2 linked regions of the Nordella sp. HKS 07 genome follow. The protein of the gene in region 1 interacts with the protein of each later gene in a pairwise test. Links are inferred from orthologs where the notes say so. Each region holds a gene or a part of one and is shown in the gene's direction. Other genes may lie near its edges. The genes, in order: G5V57_RS07760 and ccmE.

What was found.
Region 2: the proteins of G5V57_RS07760 (region 1) and ccmE interact in binary tests that used the Escherichia coli proteins (3 or more experiments, as listed by UniProt). The link is inferred for Nordella sp. HKS 07 from one-to-one orthologs.

The regions. Positions count from the first base shown.
Region 1 is NZ_CP049258.1:1,644,688-1,654,681, reverse strand. Bases 4,033-6,872 are described here. They hold G5V57_RS07760 (heme ABC transporter permease), read left to right. Parts: upstream 4,033-5,011; coding sequence 5,012-5,734; downstream 5,735-6,872. Other genes in these bases: G5V57_RS07745 (MarR family winged helix-turn-helix transcriptional regulator), read right to left, coding at 6,435-6,872; G5V57_RS07750 (DsbE family thiol:disulfide interchange protein), read left to right, coding at 5,885-6,457; ccmD (heme exporter protein CcmD), read left to right, coding at 5,734-5,898; ccmB (heme exporter protein CcmB), read left to right, coding at 4,332-4,988; ccmA (heme ABC exporter ATP-binding protein CcmA), read left to right, coding at 4,033-4,335. Also shown: G5V57_RS07780 (thioredoxin family protein), read right to left, coding at 1-610; aconitate hydratase AcnA, read right to left, coding at 876-3,584; more of ccmA, read left to right, coding at 3,733-4,032; more of G5V57_RS07745, read right to left, coding at 6,873-6,935; G5V57_RS07740 (septation protein A), read right to left, coding at 7,206-7,760; signal recognition particle-docking protein FtsY, read right to left, coding at 7,757-8,890; tRNA (N(6)-L-threonylcarbamoyladenosine(37)-C(2))-methylthiotransferase MtaB, read right to left, coding at 8,887-9,994. UniProt on the Escherichia coli protein: Required for the export of heme to the periplasm for the biogenesis of c-type cytochromes.
Region 2 is NZ_CP049258.1:4,057,300-4,067,278, forward strand. The notes cover bases 4,620-7,444. They hold ccmE (cytochrome c maturation protein CcmE), read left to right. Parts: upstream 4,620-5,713; coding sequence 5,714-6,175; downstream 6,176-7,444. Other genes in these bases: ccmI (c-type cytochrome biogenesis protein CcmI), read left to right, coding at 4,620-5,699; G5V57_RS19205 (heme lyase CcmF/NrfE family subunit), read left to right, coding at 6,172-7,444. Also shown: G5V57_RS19180 (sarcosine oxidase subunit alpha family protein), read right to left, coding at 1-2,795; G5V57_RS19185 (sarcosine oxidase subunit delta), read right to left, coding at 2,792-3,145; G5V57_RS19190 (sarcosine oxidase subunit beta family protein), read right to left, coding at 3,187-4,440; more of ccmI, read left to right, coding at 4,605-4,619; more of G5V57_RS19205, read left to right, coding at 7,445-8,151; G5V57_RS19210 (cytochrome c-type biogenesis protein), read left to right, coding at 8,156-8,614; G5V57_RS19215 (Do family serine endopeptidase), read left to right, coding at 8,864-9,979. UniProt on the Escherichia coli protein: Heme chaperone required for the biogenesis of c-type cytochromes. Transiently binds heme delivered by CcmC and transfers the heme to apo-cytochromes in a process facilitated by CcmF and CcmH.

The DNA.
Region 1 (9,994 bases):
GCTTGCGCACGACATTCAGATAGACGATGTTCTGTCCGGCATTCTCGCCCTTCTCGATTTCGACCGGTATGCGTGGCGCCACGGACACGAACCACAGGCTCGCCGCGGGGACCGGAGTATCGGCTGGCGACTCGTCGACGGTGATCTGAAATTCCGCGTCATTGGCGAAGATCGACACCGGTATCCAGACGGGCGGAGGATTGCTGAGCGAATACCGGATGGCGGAGATCACAGCACTCTTCTGGCTGCCGACGACATGCGTCACGCCGTCGATGATCATCTGCGGTGTATAAACATCCATGTCGCCGCGCGCCTTGGCATATTTGTACTGGCGCTTGGAATTTTCCGGCGAGGCGAGCGTGTCGCGCCAGCCGCGATAGTCCCAGTAGTCGACATTGTAAGTGAGCGCCACGACGTCCTTCATGGCGCGCACTTCCTCCATGAAGGCATCGGCGGGCGGGCAGGACGAGCAGCCCTGGCTGGTGAAGAGTTCGACGACGGCCGGACGCACGCCGTCCGCCTTCGCGATCCGGCCCGTGGCACCGGCCGCCACGGCGCCGGCGGCGAGCGCCAGCACCTGTCGACGGGTCAGTTCAAGGGAACTCTGCATTCGGCCTATATGACGTAATCATGATACCCCTTCGAGTCACGTTCAAGTGAGCCCGCTCACGAGGGGGTGAGGCCGGAATCGCAGGTTTGGCGCGTGATGGCAAGGACCGTTGCCCGCTCTTCTCCATCGCGCAAGAGCGCCGGACGCTCACATAGAATCGATCCGGCGCTCTAACTCTTTGATTTGCGCATCGGATTATCCGAAAACCGCTGCGCATGGTCGGGTCAAGCCCGACCACGAGCTTTTCGGGCCGATGCTCCAAGCCTCACGCCGCCTTGGCCAGACTGCGCAGCACATAGGGCATGATGCCGCCGTGCTTGTAGTAATCCAGCTCGTCGAGCGTATCGATGCGGCACTGCACGTCGATGACGCGGCCAGCCCCATCCGGCGCCGTGATCATCAGCTGCAGCATGGCCCGCGGTTTCAACCCTTCAGCCAGCCCGTGAATGGTGACTTTTTCGTCTCCCTTGAGGCCGAGGGTCTGCCAGGATTCGCCATCCTTGAACTGCAGCGGGACGACGCCCATGCCGACGAGGTTGGAACGGTGGATGCGCTCGAAGCTCTGCGCCACCACGGCGCGCACGCCAAGCAGCCTGGTGCCCTTGGCGGCCCAGTCGCGGGACGAGCCGGTGCCGTATTCCTTGCCGGCGAAGATCACCAGCGGCACGCTCTCGCGCGCATAACGCATGGCCGCGTCATAGATCGGCATCTGCTCGCCGGACGGGTAGTGCATGGTGATCCCGCCTTCGACGCCCGGCACCATCTGGTTCTTGATGCGGATATTGGCGAAGGTGCCGCGCATCATCACCTCATGGTTGCCGCGCCGGGCGCCATAGGAGTTGAAATCGATCGGACGCACCTGATGTTCGGTGAGATAGGTTCCGGCCGGGCTCGTCACCTTGATGTTGCCGGCAGGCGAGATGTGGTCGGTGGTGATCGAATCGAGGAAGAGGCCGAGAATGCGGGCATTGACCACATCGCTGACCGGGTCCGGCGTCATCTTCATGCCTTCGAAATAGGGCGGGTTCTGCACATAGGTCGAGGACATGCTCCATTTGAAGGTGAGGCCGCCCTCGACCTTGATCTTGCGCCATTCGGCGTCGCCCTTGAAGACGTCCTTGTATCTGGTGGCGAAGGCCTTGCGGGTGACGTTCTTGCGCACCTGGGCGGCGATCTCCTTGGCGCTCGGCCAGATGTCTTTGAGATAGACGGGCTTGCCGTCCTTGCCTTTGCCCAGCGGATCCTTACTCAGATCGACATTGAGCGAGCCCGCCAACGCATAGGCGACGACGAGCGGCGGCGAGGCCAGGTAGTTGGCGCGCACGTCCGGATTGACGCGGCCTTCGAAGTTCCGGTTGCCGGAAAGCACCGCCGCGGCGACGAGATCGTTCTTCTTGATCGATTCCGAGATCGGCTCGGGCAACGGACCGGAATTGCCGATGCAGGTCGTGCAGCCATAGCCGACGAGGTCGAAGCCGAGCTTGTCGAGGTCCTTCTGCAGGCCCGACGACTTGAGATACTCGGTCACCACCTGGCTGCCGGGGGCGAGGGAGGTCTTGACCCAGGGCTTGACCGTCAGGCCTTTCTTTGCCGCATTGCGGGCGAGGAGGCCAGCGCCGATCATCACCGAGGGGTTGGAGGTGTTGGTGCAGGAGGTGATCGCCGCGATCACCACATCGCCATGGCCGAGGTCATAATTGGCGCCATCCACCTTGAAGCGGCTGTGCAACTGCTCCGCCTTCTTGAACTCGTTCGCCATGACATTGGCGAAATCGGGAGCGGCGTTCATGAGGGTGACGCGGTCCTGCGGGCGCTTGGGGCCGGCCATCGAGGGCTCGACGGTGGCGAGATCGAGCGAAAGCGTGTCGGTGAATACTGGGTCTTCCGATTTCGTGGTCCAGAACATGCCCTGAGTCTTGGCATATTTCTCGACGAGAGCGATCTGGGCCGCTGGCCTCGCGGTGCTCTTCAGATAGTCGAGCGTTTCGGCGGAAACCGGGAAGAAGCCGCAGGTCGCGCCATATTCGGGCGCCATATTGGCGATGGTGGCCATGTCCTCGAGCGCCAGATTGGCGAGGCCCGGGCCGTAGAATTCGACGAACTTGCCGACGACGCCCTTCTTGCGCAGCATCTGCGTCACGGTGAGCACGAGATCGGTGGCGGTTGTGCCTTCCGGCAGCTTGCCCTCGAGCTTGAAACCGATGACTTCGGGAATGAGCATGGAAGTCGGCTGGCCGAGCATGGCGGCTTCCGCCTCGATGCCGCCCACGCCCCAGCCGAGCACGGCCAGGCCATTGACCATGGTGGTATGGCTGTCGGTACCGACCAGCGTGTCGGGGTAGGCGTATTCGACGGTCTTGCCTTTTTCCTTGACCTTCTTGGTCCAGACGGTGCGGGCCAGATATTCGAGATTGACCTGGTGACAGATGCCGGTCCCGGGCGGCACGACGCGGAAATTGTCGAAGGCGCCCTGACCCCATTTGAGGAAAGTGTAGCGCTCGCCGTTGCGGTCATATTCGAGCGCGACATTCTGCTTGAACGCCTTGGAGTTGGCGAAGAAGTCGACCATCACCGAATGGTCGATGACGAGATCGACGGGGGCGAGCGGGTTGATCTTCTCGGGGTTGCCGCCGAGACCGCGCATCGCATCGCGCATGGCCGCAAGATCGACCACCGCCGGCACGCCGGTGAAGTCCTGCATCAGCACGCGCGCCGGACGATAGGCGATCTCGTTTTCCGCCTTGCCGCGATTCTTCAGCCAGCGGGCGAAATTGACGATGCTTTGCTTGGTGACCGAACGGCCATCCTCATGCCGCAGCAGATTCTCGAGCAGCACCTTCAGCGAGTAGGGCAATGCGGAGATGCCCTTGAGGCCGTTCTTCTCGGCCGCCTTGAGGCTGAAATAGACATAGGTCTTGGCGCCCACCTTCAAAGTCTTGCGGCATTTGAAGGAGTCGAGGGACGTAGCAGTCATGGCTGATCCTTGGTGCAAATTGGTGTCGGCGGGATTTGCCCAGCATATAGGTCCATTTCCATGACAATGCCAAGGCTGCAGGTCACACAAGCAGAACCGCCAGAACCGCCTTTGCCTCGTGCCGCCCGATGGGTTAAGCGGGTGGACGATGGTCCAATTACAAGCAGACTCGCTCGCCTGCCAGCGCGGCGGCCGGACAGTGTTCACCGACGTGAACTTTACCCTCTCCTCCGGTCAGCTCATGGAGCTCAGAGGTCCCAACGGCGCCGGCAAGTCGTCGCTTCTGCGTCTCATTGCGGGCCTGGGAGAGGCCGTTTCCGGCCGGATCACGCTGTCGGGCGGCGGCGAGGACCTCAGCATCGGCCAGCAGGCGCATTATGGCGCGCATCAGGAGGCGATCAAATCGCCGCTGACGGTCAGCGAGAACCTGAAATTCTGGGGTGACTTTCTGGGTGGCGGGGATATGGACGCGGCACTGGCCGCCTTCGATCTCGAAGCGCTCGCCGATTACCCGGCAGCCCTCCTCTCGGCCGGGCAGAAGCGCCGCCTGTCGCTGGCGCGGCTCGCTTTGGTGCCGCGGCTCCTGTGGCTGCTCGACGAGCCGACGGTCGGCCTCGACGCCGCCTCGCTCGACCGGCTGACCCGGTTGCTGCGCGGCCACTTGACGGGCGGCGGCCTCGCGGTGGTGGCAACCCATGCGCCGCTCAGCCTCGAAGCTGACGTCAAGCTCGTGCTGGGGGTCTCTCGATGAAGCTCATCTGGGCGCTCATCCGGCGCGATCTCATGCTGGCGACCCGCCAGGGCGGTGGCGCCGGCACGGCCATCGGCTTCTTCGTGACGGTGATCGTGCTCTTGCCGCTGGGTCTCGGTCCCGACCAGGCGCTGTTGCAGCGCATCGCGCCCGGCGCCTTGTGGATCGCGCTCCTGCTCTCCGTCCTGCTTTCGGCGGAGCGGATCTTCCAGGCCGATTACGAGGATGGCTCGCTCGACGCGATGGCGCTCGGCGTGGTGCCGCTGGAGCTCGTGGTGCTGGCCAAGGCGATGGCGCACTGGCTCACCACCTCCTTGCCGCTGGCGATCGCCGCACCCTTCTTCGGCTTCCTCATCAATCTCGACACGTATGATATCCTGCCGCTCAGCCTGGCGATGATCCTGGGCTCGGTGTTCCTCTCGCTGCTTGCCGCACTGGGGGCGGCGATCACCGTGGCGCTCAGGCGCGGCGGGCTTCTGGTGTCGCTGCTGATCCTCCCCTTCTATGTGCCCTGCCTCATTTTCGGGGTGGCGGCGAGTTCCTCCAGCGAGCTTGTCAAGCCGTCGCTGCTGATGCTGACCGCGCTGGCGCTGACCAGTTTCGTCCTGGTGCCGGTCGCCGCCGCTGCGGCGTTGCGCGCCTATCTGAAATGATATGAGCCCCCTAAAATACAACCATGCAGAAATTCGCTAATCCGGCCCGGTTCCAGAAGCTCGCCGAAGCGCTCCTGCCCTATGTTTGGGGGGCGATGATCCTGGCCTTCGCGGCCGGGCTCTATATGTCGCTCGTGACCGCACCGCCCGACTACCAGCAGGGCGAGACGGTCCGCATCATGTTCGTGCATGTGCCGGCGGCCTGGATGGCGCTCATGGTCTACACCGCCATGGCGGCGGCCAGCGCCATGGCGGCGGTGTTCCGGCATCCCCTGGCCGATATGGCGGCCAAGGCGGCGGCACCCATCGGTGCCATGTTCTGCCTTCTGTCGCTCATCACCGGCTCGCTCTGGGGCAAGCCGATGTGGGGCGCCTGGTGGGTGTGGGATGCGCGACTGACCTCGATGTTCGTCCTGCTTCTGCTTTATCTCGGCTATATGGCGGTGTGGCAGGCAATCGAGGATCCGCATCGCGCCGCGCTCATCGCCCGCGTCGTCGCCCTAGCGGGCTTCATCAACGTGCCGATCGTCAAGTTCTCGGTCGACTGGTGGAACTCGCTGCATCAGGGCCCCAGCGTCTTCCGCATGGACGGCCCCACCATCGATGCGCGCATGCTGTGGCCGCTGCTCGTCATGGCGCTCGCCTACATGCTGCTCTTCACCGGGCTGCTCCTCGTCGCGATGAGAAGCGAGATCGCCCAGCGCAAACTGCGCCAACTGCGCCTGGCCGGGATCGAGGGGCGGTGATGGACTGGAACGCCGCCCATGTCGCCTTCGTGGTCGCCGCCTATGCGGTGAGCTTCGCCGGGCTCATCCTGCTCGCCACCTGCGTCCTGATACGGGACCGGAAGCTGAAGCGGCAAATCGCGGCGCTCGAACGCAACAAAGGTAGCAAACATGGCCGAGGCTAGTCTGCCCCGCAGGCGCACCTGGCTCACCATCCTGCCAGTTGCCGCCTTCGCTCTCCTGGCGGTTCTCTTCTATCGGGGCCTGTCGGGCAATCCGTCTGAGGTGCCTTCGGTACTCCTCAATAAGCCGGTTCCGGCTTTCTCGCTGCCGCCGGTCGCAGGTCTCGGCCTGCCTGGCCTCTCCAGCGACGACCTCAAGAAGGGCGAAGTCACGCTCGTCAATGTCTGGGCCTCCTGGTGCCCGCCCTGCCGCGAGGAGCATCCTCTCCTGATGGAACTCGCGGCGCGCGGTGATCTGAACGTCGTCGGGATCAACTACAAGGATGATCCGGAGAATGCCCGGCGGTTCCTGGTCACGCTCGGCATTCCCTTCACGGCGGTCGGCTCCGATCCCAAGGGCCGGGCGGCGGTCGACTGGGGCGTTTATGGCGTGCCGGAGAACTTCCTCGTCGACGGCACCGGCACGATCCGCATGAAATGGATCGGGCCTCTCACGCGAGAAGCCCTCACAAATCAGATCATTCCTAAAGTCGAAGAAATCAGGCGCGCCGGCGGTTCTTGATCTTGAGGGCGGGCTTGACCTCGCTCTCGTCCTCGATGCGGTCCATTTCGGCGGCCAGTAGACTCAATGCCTCGGTGAAGGATTTGCGGTGGCTTGCCGGGATCGCGGAAAGCACCTGCTTGTCCACCTCGTCGGCGCCCGGCTGCGCCAGCTTCAGCATGCGCTTGCCGGCGGAGGTGATGCGCACCGAATTGGTGCGTCCATCGTCCTTGGTACGCCGGCGTTGCAGATAGCCCTGCGCCAGAAGACGGGCGACGAGATCGGCCAGCGTCGAGCGGTCGATCCCGGTCATCTTCACCAGAGCCGTCTGGCTGACGCCTTCATTCTGGTCGACGGCTATAAGAACGGTGAATTGGCGCTGTGTGAGGCCGGCCTTGCCCACCTCACCTTGATAAACATAGGCAGCATACTGAGCTGCTCTCTTCAAAAGATGATACGGCGAGCGCGAAAGCTGCTTCACATCTTTGTTGCCTGTCATCGACCCCTACTCCTGCCACACCGCGAGCCGCCAGCTTCGCCGCGCGTATCTTTTGATGCCTCATTCCGGATGGTTTGCCCCGCTTTCTTGCCCCGAAACTGCAAGAGCTTATCGTTACCGTCACCCGAAGCCATTTGTCCTAGCGCCTCGCAACGGCGACGGCAAGGGGATAAAGCGCATGCTCTTGTGCAATTGCGAGAAGCGACATGACCGCGGCCGCACAACCGTATTGTCCGCATACGGAGTGGTCGCGAAGTGTGACCAGACCGGTTACTGAGGGGGCTTGGGGTCGTCCTGAATCATATGTTTGGTCATCATTGGCGCCTGGGAGAGGGCAAAAACGAGCGTGACCGGCAGAAGCGCCAGCTTGAAGTTCACCCAGTTGTCGGTCGAGACCATCCGCCACACCACCTCATTCACGAGAGCGACGAGCAGAAAGAATATTCCCCAGCGTATGGTGAGGGCGCGCCAGCCTTGCTCGGTCATCTTGACGGCTTCGCCCATGACATATTTGAGGAAAGTCTGTCCAAAGAGCAAACCGCCGAGGAGAATGACGCCGAACAGGGCGTTGATCAGCGTGACTTTCACCTTGATGAAAGTCTCATCGTGGAGCCACAGAGTGAGGACGCCGAAAATCGCGACGAAGCCGGCGCTGATCAGCGGTATGACGGCCAGCTTGCGCGTGAGCAGCCAGGACAGGAGCAGGGCGATCGCGGTCGCGGCCATGAAGATGCCGGTAGCCCAGAAGATGCCGGCCAGCCAATTGGACAGGAAGAAGGCCACGAGCGGGCCCGCTTCGATGAGGATTTTGACCAAGGGGTTCATTCGGCGAGACCTGCTATGGCGCGCGAGAAGGCATCGGCATCGAAAGGCTGCAGATCCTCGATCTGCTCGCCGACGCCGATGGCGTGGATGGGAAGCTTGAACCTTTCGGCGATGGCGACAAGAATGCCGCCCCTCGCCGTGCCGTCAAGCTTGGTCATGATCAAGCCGGTGACGCCCGCGACCCTGGTGAAGACGTCGGCCTGCGATATGGCGTTCTGGCCGGTGGTGGCATCGAGCACCAGCAGGACGGCGTGCGGCGCCGTTTCATCCTGCTTCTTGATGACGCGCACCACCTTGTCGAGCTCGGCCATGAGGTTGGCCTTGTTCTGCAGGCGTCCGGCGGTGTCGATGAAGAGGATGTCGGTCCGGCTGTCCTGCGCCTCCTTCATCGCGTCGAAGGCGAGGCCGGCGGCGTCCGCTCCGGTGGGACGCGAGATGACCTTGGCGCCGATGCGCTTGCCCCAGACGGTCAGTTGCTCGATGGCAGCGGCGCGGAAGGTGTCGCAGGCCGCCAGCATGACCGAGTGGCCCTCGCGCGTCGCGATGGCGCCGAGCTTGCCGATGGTGGTGGTCTTGCCGGCGCCGTTGACGCCAACCACGAGGATGACGAACGGCTTCTGCGTGCCGAAACTGAAAGGAACCTCGACCGGCTTCAGCACCTTCGCCACTTCGCCGGCGAGAATGGCTTTCACCTCCTCGGGCTCGATCTCCTTGTCATAGCGGCCAGCCGAAACCGCGCTGATGATGCGAGCGGTCGTCGCGACGCCGAGATCGGCCTGGATCAGCGCGTCCTCGAGCTCCCCGAGCGTCGCCGCATCGAGCTTGCGCTTGGTGAAGATCGAGGTGATCGAGCCGGTGAGGGAGCGCGAGGATTTCGCCAGGCCTTCCGTGAGCCGGCCGAACCAGCCGCCGCGCTGTTGCGGCGCGACCTCGGGCTCGGGTTCCGGCTGCAGTGCAACATGTTCCGGCGCAACAGGCACGAGATCCGGAGCAGGGGGAGCCGGTTCCGGATCCGGCGATGAGACAATTTCCGTGGCGGGCGGCGGGATCTCGGCTTCGGGTGCCGGCGGCGGTGCCGGATCCTCGCGGCTCGAGCCCCGCGTGAAGAGTTTCTTGAAGAAACCACTCATGCGGCGAGGCTCGCCTCGAGATGGTCGGCGCCGCGGCCCGTCACGGTGGCGCGGACGATGGCGCCGGCGCTCATGCGTTGCACGAATTTGACGGCGGCGAAATGCTCGGTGCGGCCGGTGCTCTCGGTCTCGATGAGGATGGAGCGCGAGGCGCCGACTTCCTGGCCGAGGAAGGTGTCGAGCCGCGCCTTGCCCTTCTCGCGCAGGCGTCTGGCACGCTCCTGAATAATTGGCTTCGCCAGTTGCGGCATGCGCGCCGCCGGCGTGCCGGGTCTCGCCGAGAAGGGGAAGACATGCAGATAGGTCAGGCCGCATTCCTCGACGATCCGCAGCGAATTCTCGAACATCGCCTCGGTCTCTGTCGGGAAGCCGGCGATGATGTCGGCGCCGAAGACGATGTCGGGGCGCAACCGGCGCACCTCCCGACAGAAAGCGATCGAATGGTCGCGCAGATGCCGGCGCTTCATGCGTTTGAGGATCATGTCGTCGCCCGCCTGCAGCGAGAGATGGAGATGCGGCATCAGCCGTTCCTCCTCGGCGATGGCGCGCATGAGGTCGTCATCGGCCTCGATCGAATCGATCGAGGAAAGGCGCAAACGCTTCAGATCCGGCACCGCCTTGAGGATGCGGCGCACCAGATTGCCGAGGCGCGGCTTGCCCGGCAGGTCGGAGCCCCAGGACGTGATGTCGACGCCTGAGAGAACGATCTCCGAATAGCCGTTGGCAACAAGGCGGCGGATCTGCTCGACCGCTTCGCCGGCCGCCACCGAGCGCGAATTGCCGCGTCCGAAGGGGATGATGCAGAAGGTGCAGCGATGGTCGCAGCCGTTCTGAATCTGCACAAATGCGCGGGTGCGCTCGGAGAAGCCGTCGATCATGTGCAGTGCTGTCTCGCGCACCGACATGATGTCGTTCACCTTGACGCGCTCTTCGGTCGAAAGGCCGAAATCGGCGACACGATAGTTCTTCGCGTCGAGCTTTTCCTGGTTGCCGAGCACCAGGTCGACTTCCGCCATCGCGGCGAACATCGCGGGGTCGGTCTGGGCGGCGCAGCCGGTGACGATGATGCGCGCTTGCGGATTGTCCTTGCGGGCGCGGCGGATG
Region 2 (9,979 bases), 2.4 Mb from region 1 along the record:
ACCGCATAGGCGCCGTCGGGCAGGACGTCCTTCGGATCCTCGGTCAGGAGGCCGACCAGCTGCTTGCGCCCGGCGCTTCTGAGGAAGGACTGGTCGAGCGAGCGCTTGCCGATGAAATCCGCCTTCTTCTTGGAAACCAGCCCGTCGAGGCCGACATCGAAAGGCGTCACCGTGCCGTCGGTCTCGTCGCCGACGACGATGTAGCCCTTCTCGGCGCGCAGCACATGCAGCGCTTCCGTGCCATAGGCCTCGATGCCGAATTCGGCGCCGGCGGCAAGGATGGTGTCCCACAGGCCGCGGCCGAAATGAGCGGGCGTGGCCACCTCATAGGAAAGCTCGCCCGAGAAGCTTATGCGATAGAGGCGCACCGGATAGGCGCCGAGCCTGCCTTCCTTCATGGCCATATGCGGGAAGCCCTCGGCCGAGATGTCGAAATCGGGACCGAGCTTCGAGAGCACTTCGCGCGCCTTGGGCCCGGCGATGGCGAACTGCGCCCATTGCTCGGTGACCGGCGTGACGAAGACCCGGTAGTGCGTCCATTCCGTCTGCAGCCATTCCTCGAGCCAGGCGGCGATGCGGTCGGCGCCGCCCGAGGTCGTGTGCATCAGGAAATGGTCGTCGGCGAGGCGTACCGAGACGCCGTCATCGATGAGGAAACCGAGCTCGTTCATCATGAGCCCATAGCGGCAACGCCCGACCTTCAAGGTCGAGAACATGTTCGTATAGATGCGGTCGAGGAACTCGGCGGCGTCCGGCCCCTTGATCTCGATCTTGCCGAGCGTCGATGCGTCGAGCAGGCCGACCTTGCGGCGCACGGCCAGAATCTCGCGGTTGATCGCGGCGTGCTTGTCCTCGCCGGCGCGCGGATAGGTATAGGCGCGCCGCCATTGCCCGACCGGCTCGAAATGCGCGTTCTGCGCCTGATGCCAGCGGTAGATCGGTGTGCGCCTTATGGGGAGGAACAGCTTCTTTGTGAGCGCGCCCGCGATCGCGCCGAAGGAAAAGGGCGTATAGGGCGGGCGGAACGTGGTGATGCCGATCTCGGGAATCTTCCTGCCGGTCGCCTCGGCGAGCACGCCGAGCCCGTTCAGGTTGGACGTCTTGCCTTGGTCGGTCGCCATGCCGAAGGTCGTATAGCGCTTGGTATGCTCGACCGATTCATAGCCTTCGCGCTGGGCGAGCTCGAGATCGGCGGCGGTCACATCGTTCTGGAAATCGATGAAGTGCTTGTTGCCTTCATTGTATTTGCCCGTGGCAGGCGAGAACCAGATCGGCTCGAGAGGCTTCTGCGGAGCGGACTCGGCCTTGGGCCGGGCTGCCGTGGGCGCGGCCGCCTTCACTGCCGTTTCGCCGGCGGCATAGCCTTCGGCGAGCGCCACGGACAAATCCATCGTGCCGTTGGCCGCGCCAACCGCCTGGATGCGGTCATGATGCTTGCCGGGCCTGAAGCTCTGCAGCCCGCTGTCGAAAGTGAGCTTGCCGCCATTGTGGCACCACAGATTGACCACCGGATTGAATCCGCCCGACATGGCGACGAAATCGCAAGCGATGCGGCTTTCATTGACGACGCGGCCCTGGCCCTTGCGCCACGGCGCGATCTTGACGCCGTTGAGGCCCAAGCCGCCATAGCCGCTCTCGACACCGGCAATCGCATGTCCCGGAATGATTTCGATGCCGGCATTGCGCGCGTCGCGCGCCCCGGCACTGTCGGTGCCCTGGCGTACATCGATGATCGCGGCGACATTCGAGCCGGCGCGCTTCAGCGAAAGCGCGGTCAGATAGGCATCGTCGTTGTTGGTGAAGACGACCCCCTTCATGCCGGGCGACACGCCGTAGCGTTCGACGAGGCCGCGCGCCGCGGTGGCGAGCATGATGCCCGGCCGGTCGTTGTTGGCGAAAGCGATGGGACGCTCGAGCGCGCCGGTCGCCAGGATCACCTCCTTGGCGCGCACCTTCCACAGGCGATGGCGCGGCGTGCCCTTGGCGAGAAGTGCGGGATCGTGATCGGCGACGCGCTCGAACAGCATGACATGATTGTGATGCCAGTGGCCGACCGCCGTGGTTCGCGTCATCACCTGGACATTGTCTGCATTGGCGAGGAGTTCGGCGCGGCTTCTGACCCAGTCGAGCTGCGGCGCGCCGTCGATCATGCCGGTGGAAAGGTCGGCCATGCCGCCGAAACGCGTACTTTCGTCGCAGATGATGACCCGGGCGCCGGACGCTTGCGCCGCTTCGGCCGCCGCGAGACCGGCCACGCCGGCGCCGATCACCAGCACGTCGCAATGGGCATGCATATGCTCGTAGGTATCCGGGTCGCGGCCTTCCGGCGCCTTGCCGAGGCCGGCGGCGCGCCGGATCATCGGCTCATAGACATGCTTCCAGAAGGCCTGCGGCCACATGAAGGTCTTGTAGTAGAAGCCGCCCGGGATGAAGCGGGAGATTCTGCTGTTGAGGGCGCCGATGTCGAACTTGAGCGACGGCCAGCGGTTCTGACTGACCGCGACGAGGCCGTCATGGAGCTCGACCTGGGTGGCGCGCAGATTGGGCTCGTGGCGCGATCCTTCGCCCACGCCCACCAGCGCATTCATCTCTTCGGAGCCCAGGCCTACGACGCCGCGCGGGCGATGATATTTGAAGCTCCGGCCGAAGACGCGCTGGCCGTTGGCGAGAACGGCAGCCGCGAGCGTGTCGCCCTGATAGCCGGTCATGGTCAGACCGTCGAAGGTGAAGCTCACCTTCATGGCGCGATTGATCAGGCGGCCGCCCTTGGGCAGGCGATAGGGCTTGCCGGTCATGCTTTACGTCCCTTTGCCAGCTTGTCCTTGAAGAATTCGGCCCACTCGCCGGTCGCGGCTTTCATCAACTCGCGCGGCGGCAATTCGCCGATCCCGTAGGTCGCCTTGAATTCCATGGTCATCGTGTCGCGCGCCGCGTGGAACCACTTGCCGCAGCCGCGGTCGCAGCGCCAGCGTTCGAAATGCAGTCCCTTGGGATTATGCCGCATGAACAGGTAGTCGCGCTGCTGGGCATCGCTGACATCAGCGGGATCGCGCGTGGCGGGTCTCGCCACATGAGCCTCCCCGCCATAGTGAAAATCCGTCTCGTCGCCTTCGGCACCGCAGACCGGGCAATGAACGATCAGCATGAATGCGAGCTCCTGAATGCCTTGCACATTAATGCGCCACCTTAATGCGCCACCGCGGCGGCGACGCTTTCGTCGATCAGTCGGCCTTCGAGGAAGCGGTTGAGACCGAAAGGCTCGGCGATCGGATGTGGCCGGTCGTTGAACATCGTGTCGGCGAAGACGAAGCCCGAGCCCGGGATCGCCTTGAAGCCGCCGGTGCCCCAGCCGCAATTGACATAGAGGCCTTCCACATCGGTCTTGCTGATGATCGGCGAGCGGTCGCCCGTCATGTCGACGATGCCGCCCCACATGCGCAGCATGCGCAAGCGCGAGATGATCGGGAAGGTCTCGACCAGCGCCGTCACCGTGTGCTCGAGCGCCGGGAAGGAGCCGCGCTGCGAATAATTGTTGTAGGGATCGGTGCCGCCGCCCACCACCAGCTCGCCCTTGTCGGACTGGCTCAGGTAACCATGCACGGTATTCGCCATGATGACGCAATCGAGCACCGGCTTGATCGGTTCCGAGACCAGCGCCTGCAGACACAGGCTCTCGATCGGCAGGCGCAGGCCCGCCGTCTGCACGAGGGTCGAGACATGGCCGGCGGTGACGACGCCGACCTTCTTGGTCTTGATGAAGCCCTTGGAGGTCTCGATCCCGGCCACCTTGGCCCCGTCGCGACGGATCGAAAGCACTTCGCAATTCTGGATGATGTCGACGCCGAGGCTGTCGGCGCCCCGGGCATAGCCCCAGGCCACCGCGTCATGACGCCCGGTGCCGCCGCGCGGCTGGTAATAGGCGCCGAGAATGGGGTAGCGGCAATTGGGATCGTCATTGATGATGGGGGCGATCTTCTTCACCTCTTCCGGCGTGATCATCCGGCAGTCCAGGCCGGCGAGCCGGTTGGCATGGGCGGTGCGCTTGAAGGCGCGGAACTCGTGCTCGGTCTGGCACAGCATCATCACGCCGCGCGGCGAGAACATCACGTTGAAATTGAGGTCGTGCGAAAGCTCCTCATAGAGCCCGCGGGCGAGCTCATAAATGGCGATCGAGGGGTCCTGCAGATAGTTCGAGCGGATAATGGTGGTATTGCGCCCGGTATTGCCGCCGCCCAGCCAGCCTTTTTCGACCACCGCGATATTTGTGAGTTTGTGATTCTTGGCCAGGTAATAGGCGGTGGCGAGGCCATGGCCGCCGGCGCCGACGATCACCGCGTCATATTCCGACTTGGGCGTGGGGCTGCGCCAGGCGCGTTCCCAGTCCTTGTGGTAGTTCATCGCGTTGCGCGCGAGGGAAAAGATCGAGTAGCGGGATTTCATGCGGCCCTCTGGTAAACCAGTGTGCTGAACGCGCTGTTTATCAAAAGGGGGGTGCAGCCTCCACCGGTTTCCGACGCCCCATTGCTGCCATGCGACAATGCGACGGACCCTTTTAAGAGCTGGGCGCATTACATTGGGACGAGCCCCCGGAACCTCTTGAGAGCATGCTGAATTTCCTTGTATTTGCGGTACTTGCGGCAGCCGTCGTGATCGCCCTGTGCTGGCCCGTCCTGAAGGGGCGCGTCGCCGGGCCGGCGCGCGCCGACTATGACGAGGCCGTCTTCCGCGACCAGCTCGCCGAGCTCGAGCGTGACAAGGCCAGGGGCCTGATCGGTACTGCCGAAGCCGGGGCCGCCCGCAATGAGATCGCGCGCCGCCTGATCGCCGCTGGCCGGCAGGCGCCCCAGGCCAGCCCCCAGGGTGTGGGCAGATGGCCGGTTTTGGCGGTGGCTGTGACCGTCCCTGTGGCAGCACTTGGTCTCTATATGGCGCTTGGCGCCCCGGGCAGACCCGATCTGCCGCTCAAGCAGCGTCTCGACAATGCGATCGCCAATAACGACGTCCGGGCGCTGATGGCAAAGGCCGAGGCGCATCTGGCCGAGCAGCCGGACGATCTGCGCGGCTGGGAGGTTCTCGCACCTCTCTATCGCGGCACTGAGCGCTATGAGGACGCGGCGAAGGCATTCGGGAACATTCTGCGTCTCAAGGGAGCGAATGCCGAAACCTATGCCGACTATGGCGAGATGCTGGTTTTCGCCAATGCCGGCCTTGTCCCCAAGGAGGCGGCGGCGGCTTTCGCCGAGGCCCTGAAGCTTGACGTTAAGTTGCCCAAGGCCCGCTTTTATGCCGGCCTGGCCTTGAAGCAGGACGGCAAGGCGGGTGAGGCCCTGGCGGTCTGGCAGGGGCTGCTCGCCGATACGAAGCCGACAGACAGCTGGAAAAATGCCCTCGAGGCGCAGATCGCGTCCCTGTCGCCGGGCGCGCCTCAGCTCTCCGACGAGCAGGTGGCGGCGACCGAGAATATGAGCCCTGAAGATCGCGAAAAAATGATCCGAGGCATGGTTGACGGCCTGGAGGAGCGCCTTAAATCGGCCCCTGCCGATCTCGACGGCTGGCAGCGCCTTATTAGGGCGCGCGCCGTTTTGGGTGAGATGGACAAGGCGCGCGCGGCGTATACTTCCGCGCAGGCGCAATTCAAGGATGACAGCCAGGCGATGTCCGCATTGGCTCAGTCGGCGAAGCAGCTGGGTATCGAATAATGGCAATGATGACGATGACGCCCCGTAGTTCCCGGAAGCAGAAGCGCGCCGCGGTGATCCTGGCGGGCCTCGCCGTCCTCGCCATTGCCGCCGGCATTGTGCTTTATGCGCTCAAGGACACGATCGTCTTCTTCTATACGCCGAGCGAGATCGCCGAAAAGAACGTCCAGACCGGCCAGCGTTTCCGCCTGGGCGGTCTCGTTGAGGCGGGCAGCGTCGTCAAGGGCGACGGCATGACCGTGCGCTTCGCGGTCACCGACACCATCAAGTCGGTCACGGTCGAATATAAGGGCCAGCTGCCCGATCTCTTCCGCGAGGGCCAGGGCGTCGTTACCGAAGGCAAGCTCGACGCGTCGGGCAACTTCGTCGCCGACACGGTGCTCGCCAAGCATGATGAAAACTATATGCCGAAGGACGTCGCCGACCGCCTGAAGGAAAAGGGCGTGTGGAAGGAAGGCAAGGGGGCCGGATCATGATTGCCGAAACCGGACATTTCACGCTCATCCTGGCCTTCGTCACGGCCCTGGCGCAGTGCGCCGTGCCGCTCTACGGCGCCCATCGCGGCGACCGCGCCCTCATGAATGTCGCCGCGCCCGCCGCGCTGGCGCAATTCACGCTGATCGCCATCGCCTTCCTGGCGCTGATGAATGCCTATGTGACGTCGGATTTTTCGGTCGTCAATGTGTGGGAGAATTCCCATTCGGCGAAGCCGCTCCTCTACAAGATCACCGGCGTCTGGGCCAATCATGAAGGCTCGATGATGCTGTGGGTGTTGATCCTGTCGCTGTTCGGCGCCGGTGTCGCGCTGTTCGGCGGCAACCTGCCGCTCGAGCTCAAATCGCGGGTGCTCGCCATCCAGGGCTCGATCGGCATCGCCTTCCTGCTCTTCATTCTGCTCACCTCCAATCCTTTCCTGCGTCTCGATCCGGCGCCCGTCGAAGGCAACGGCATCAATCCGCTGCTGCAGGATCCGGCGCTCGCCTTCCATCCGCCGTTCCTCTATGCCGGTTATGTCGGTCTGTCGGTCTCCTTCTCCTTCGCCATCGCCGCCCTGATCGACGGCAAGGTCGATGCCGCCTGGGCGCGCTGGGTCAGGCCGTGGACGCTCGCCGCCTGGGTCTTCCTGACGCTGGGCATCGCCATGGGATCCTGGTGGGCCTATTACGAACTGGGCTGGGGCGGTTTCTGGTTCTGGGACCCGGTCGAAAACGCCTCCTTCATGCCCTGGCTCATCTCCGCGGCGCTCCTTCATTCCGCGATCGTCGTCGAGAAGCGCAACGCGCTGAAGATCTGGACCATACTTCTCGCCATCCTGGCGTTCTCGCTGTCGCTGATCGGCGCCTTCCTGGTGCGCTCCGGCGTCCTGACCTCGGTTCATGCCTTCGCGGTCGATCCGGAGCGTGGCGTATTCATTCTCCTGATCCTGTGCATCTTCATCGGCGGCGCGCTGGCGCTGTTCGCCTGGCGCGCGCCGGCGCTGAAGGCGGGCGGGCTCTTCGCGCCCTTGAGCCGCGAGGGTGGCCTCGTGGTGAACAATCTTCTGCTCTGCACCGCCTGCGCGGCGGTCTTCATCGGCACGCTCTATCCCCTGGCGCTGGAAATGTTCACCGGCGACAAGATCTCGGTCGGTCCGCCTTATTTCAATGTCACCTTCGGCCTGATCATGCTGCCGCTCCTGCTGCTCGTGCCGGCCGGGCCGCTGCTCACCTGGAAGCGGGCCGAAGCGTGGCCGGTGATCCAGCGCCTGTGGGTTGCCGCCCTGGTGGCCTTCGCCGCGGTCATGCTTCTCCTTGTCGTGTTCCGGCGTGGACCGTGGCTGGCCCCTCTCGGCGTCGGCCTCGGCCTGTGGCTGGTATTGGGCGCCCTGGTCGAGCTTTCCGAGCGCGTCGCCTTGCTCCGCTCGCCCTGGGCGGTCGCCTGGTCGCGATTCAAGGGTTTGCCGCGCTCCGCGCTCGGCATGACGCTAGCCCATGCGGGCGTGGGGATCGCGATCATCGGCATCTTCTCGGTCACGACCTGGCGCCAGGAGCATATCCTGGCGATGAAGCCCGGCGAGAAGCTCAATGTCGCCGGATATGAGGTGACCTATCTCGGCGAAGCGCCGATGACCGGGCCGAATTACACCGGTGACGGCGGACGCTTCCGCGTGATGGACGGCAATCGCGAAGTGGCTACCCTGGTTTCGGAACGGCGCCGCTTCCGGCCGAGCAATCAGGAGACGACGGAAGTCGGCCTCCTGCAGGCCTGGTCTGGCGATCTCTACGCGGTGATGGGCGATCGCATGTCCGATGGCGCCCGCGCCATCCGCATCTATTTCAACCCGCTCATCTCGTTGATCTGGCTCGGCGCCTTCGTCATGTTCCTCGGCGGCTGCATCTCGCTCACCGACCGGCGCTTCCGGGTGGGGGCGCCCAAGACCGCGCGCCAATTGCAGCCCGTTCCGGCGGAGTGAAGCGATGAAGCGGGTCGGTACGGCGCTTCTTCTCTTTCTGCTCTGGATCGCTCCGCTGGGGGCGGTCGAGCCCGACGAGATACTGGCTGATCCGGCGCTTGAAGCCCGCGCGCGCGCGCTGTCGATGGGACTGCGCTGCCTGGTCTGCCAGAACCAGTCGATCGATGATTCGAATGCGCCCCTCGCTCGCGACCTGCGCATTCTTCTGCGCGAGCGCCTGACGGCCGGCGACAACGACCAGCAGGCGGTCGACTATATCGTGGCGCGTTACGGCGACTTTGTTTTGTTGCGCCCGCGCTTCACCGCCGAGACATGGATTCTGTGGATCGGTCCGTTCGTGCTGCTGCTGGTAGGTGGAACATTTCTTCTCATGCGCCGGCGCAACAACAAGGAAGACGCGGTCGAGCGTTCGCTCGATCCGCAGGAGCAGGCCGACTTGGAGCGCCTGCTGGACCGCCGCTAGACCACGATCACTTCAGTAGATGTGATCGACATTTTGAGTTGGCGCGTGATCGGACGGAAAGCCTGTGCCGGCTTTTCCTGGTCATGTGCGTGGAATTTCCAGTCACATCGCTATCACATCAAAGTGAAGCCGTGACAAGGGGTTAGACGGCCCGGATTACAGAAGATTCACATTGTAGAAAGGTCTCCGTAATTCGCCGATACCTACGTTTACTGTCACATGAATGCATGGGACACAGGAGACCCTTCCATGACTACAAGCACCAAGGTGCGCAATCGCGTAATAGGCGCAATGGCCTTCGGCCTTCTGGCCGCGACGGCATTGTCCGCAAACTTTATGATCGCCCCATCCGTACCCGCGCTGGCCGAAACGGCGCAGCAGGTGGCGCCGCAGGCGGGCTTTGCCGATCTGGCTGAGAAAGTGATGCCGGCGGTCATCTCCGTTGAGGTCAATATCGCCAACGCCGCCGACGACGGCAGCGATGACGGCCAGGACGGCCCGGGCGTGCCGAACCTGCCGCAGGACAGTCCCTTCCGCGACTTCTTCAATCAGTTCCCGCAGTTCCGTGACCAGTTCCCGCAGGCGCCGCGCCAGCCGCGTGGCGGCATCGCGCAGGGCTCGGGCTTCGTGATCTCGGCCGACGGTTACGCCGTTACCAACAATCACGTCGTTGGCAATGCCGACAAGGTGTCGGTGAAGTTCAGCGACGGTCAGCAGTATGACGCCAAGGTGATTGGCACCGATCCCAAGACCGATCTCGCTCTGATCAAGATCGAGGGTGGCAAGAACTTCGCCTTCGTGAAATTCTCCGGCAAGGAACCGCGCGTCGGCGACTGGGTGATGGCGGTGGGCAACCCCTTCGGTCTCGGCGGCACCGTGACCACCGGTATCATCTCGGCCCGCGGCCGTGATATCGGCTCGGGTCCCTATGACGACTTCCTGCAGATCGACGCCCCGATCAACAAGGGCAACTCCGGTGGACCCGCCTTCAATCTCGATGGCGACGTGGTCGGCATCAACACCGCCATCTACTCGCCCTCGGGCGGCAGCGTGGGTATCGGTTTCGCCATCCCGGCCGCGACCGCCCAGGATGTGATCGTCAGCCTCAAGGACAGCGGCAAGGTGACCCGCGGCTGGCTCGGCGTGCAGATCCAGCCGGTGACCGATGACATCGCCGAAGGACTGAACCTCAAGGACAAGAAGGGCGCGCTCGTCGCCGATGTCACGGAGAAGTCTCCCGCCCTCGCCGCCGGCATCAAGACGGGCGATACGATAGTGAAGGTCGGCAATGACGAGATCACCGACCCGCGCGACCTCGCCAAGAAGGTGGCCCGCTATTCCCCCGGCAAGTCGGTGGACGTCACC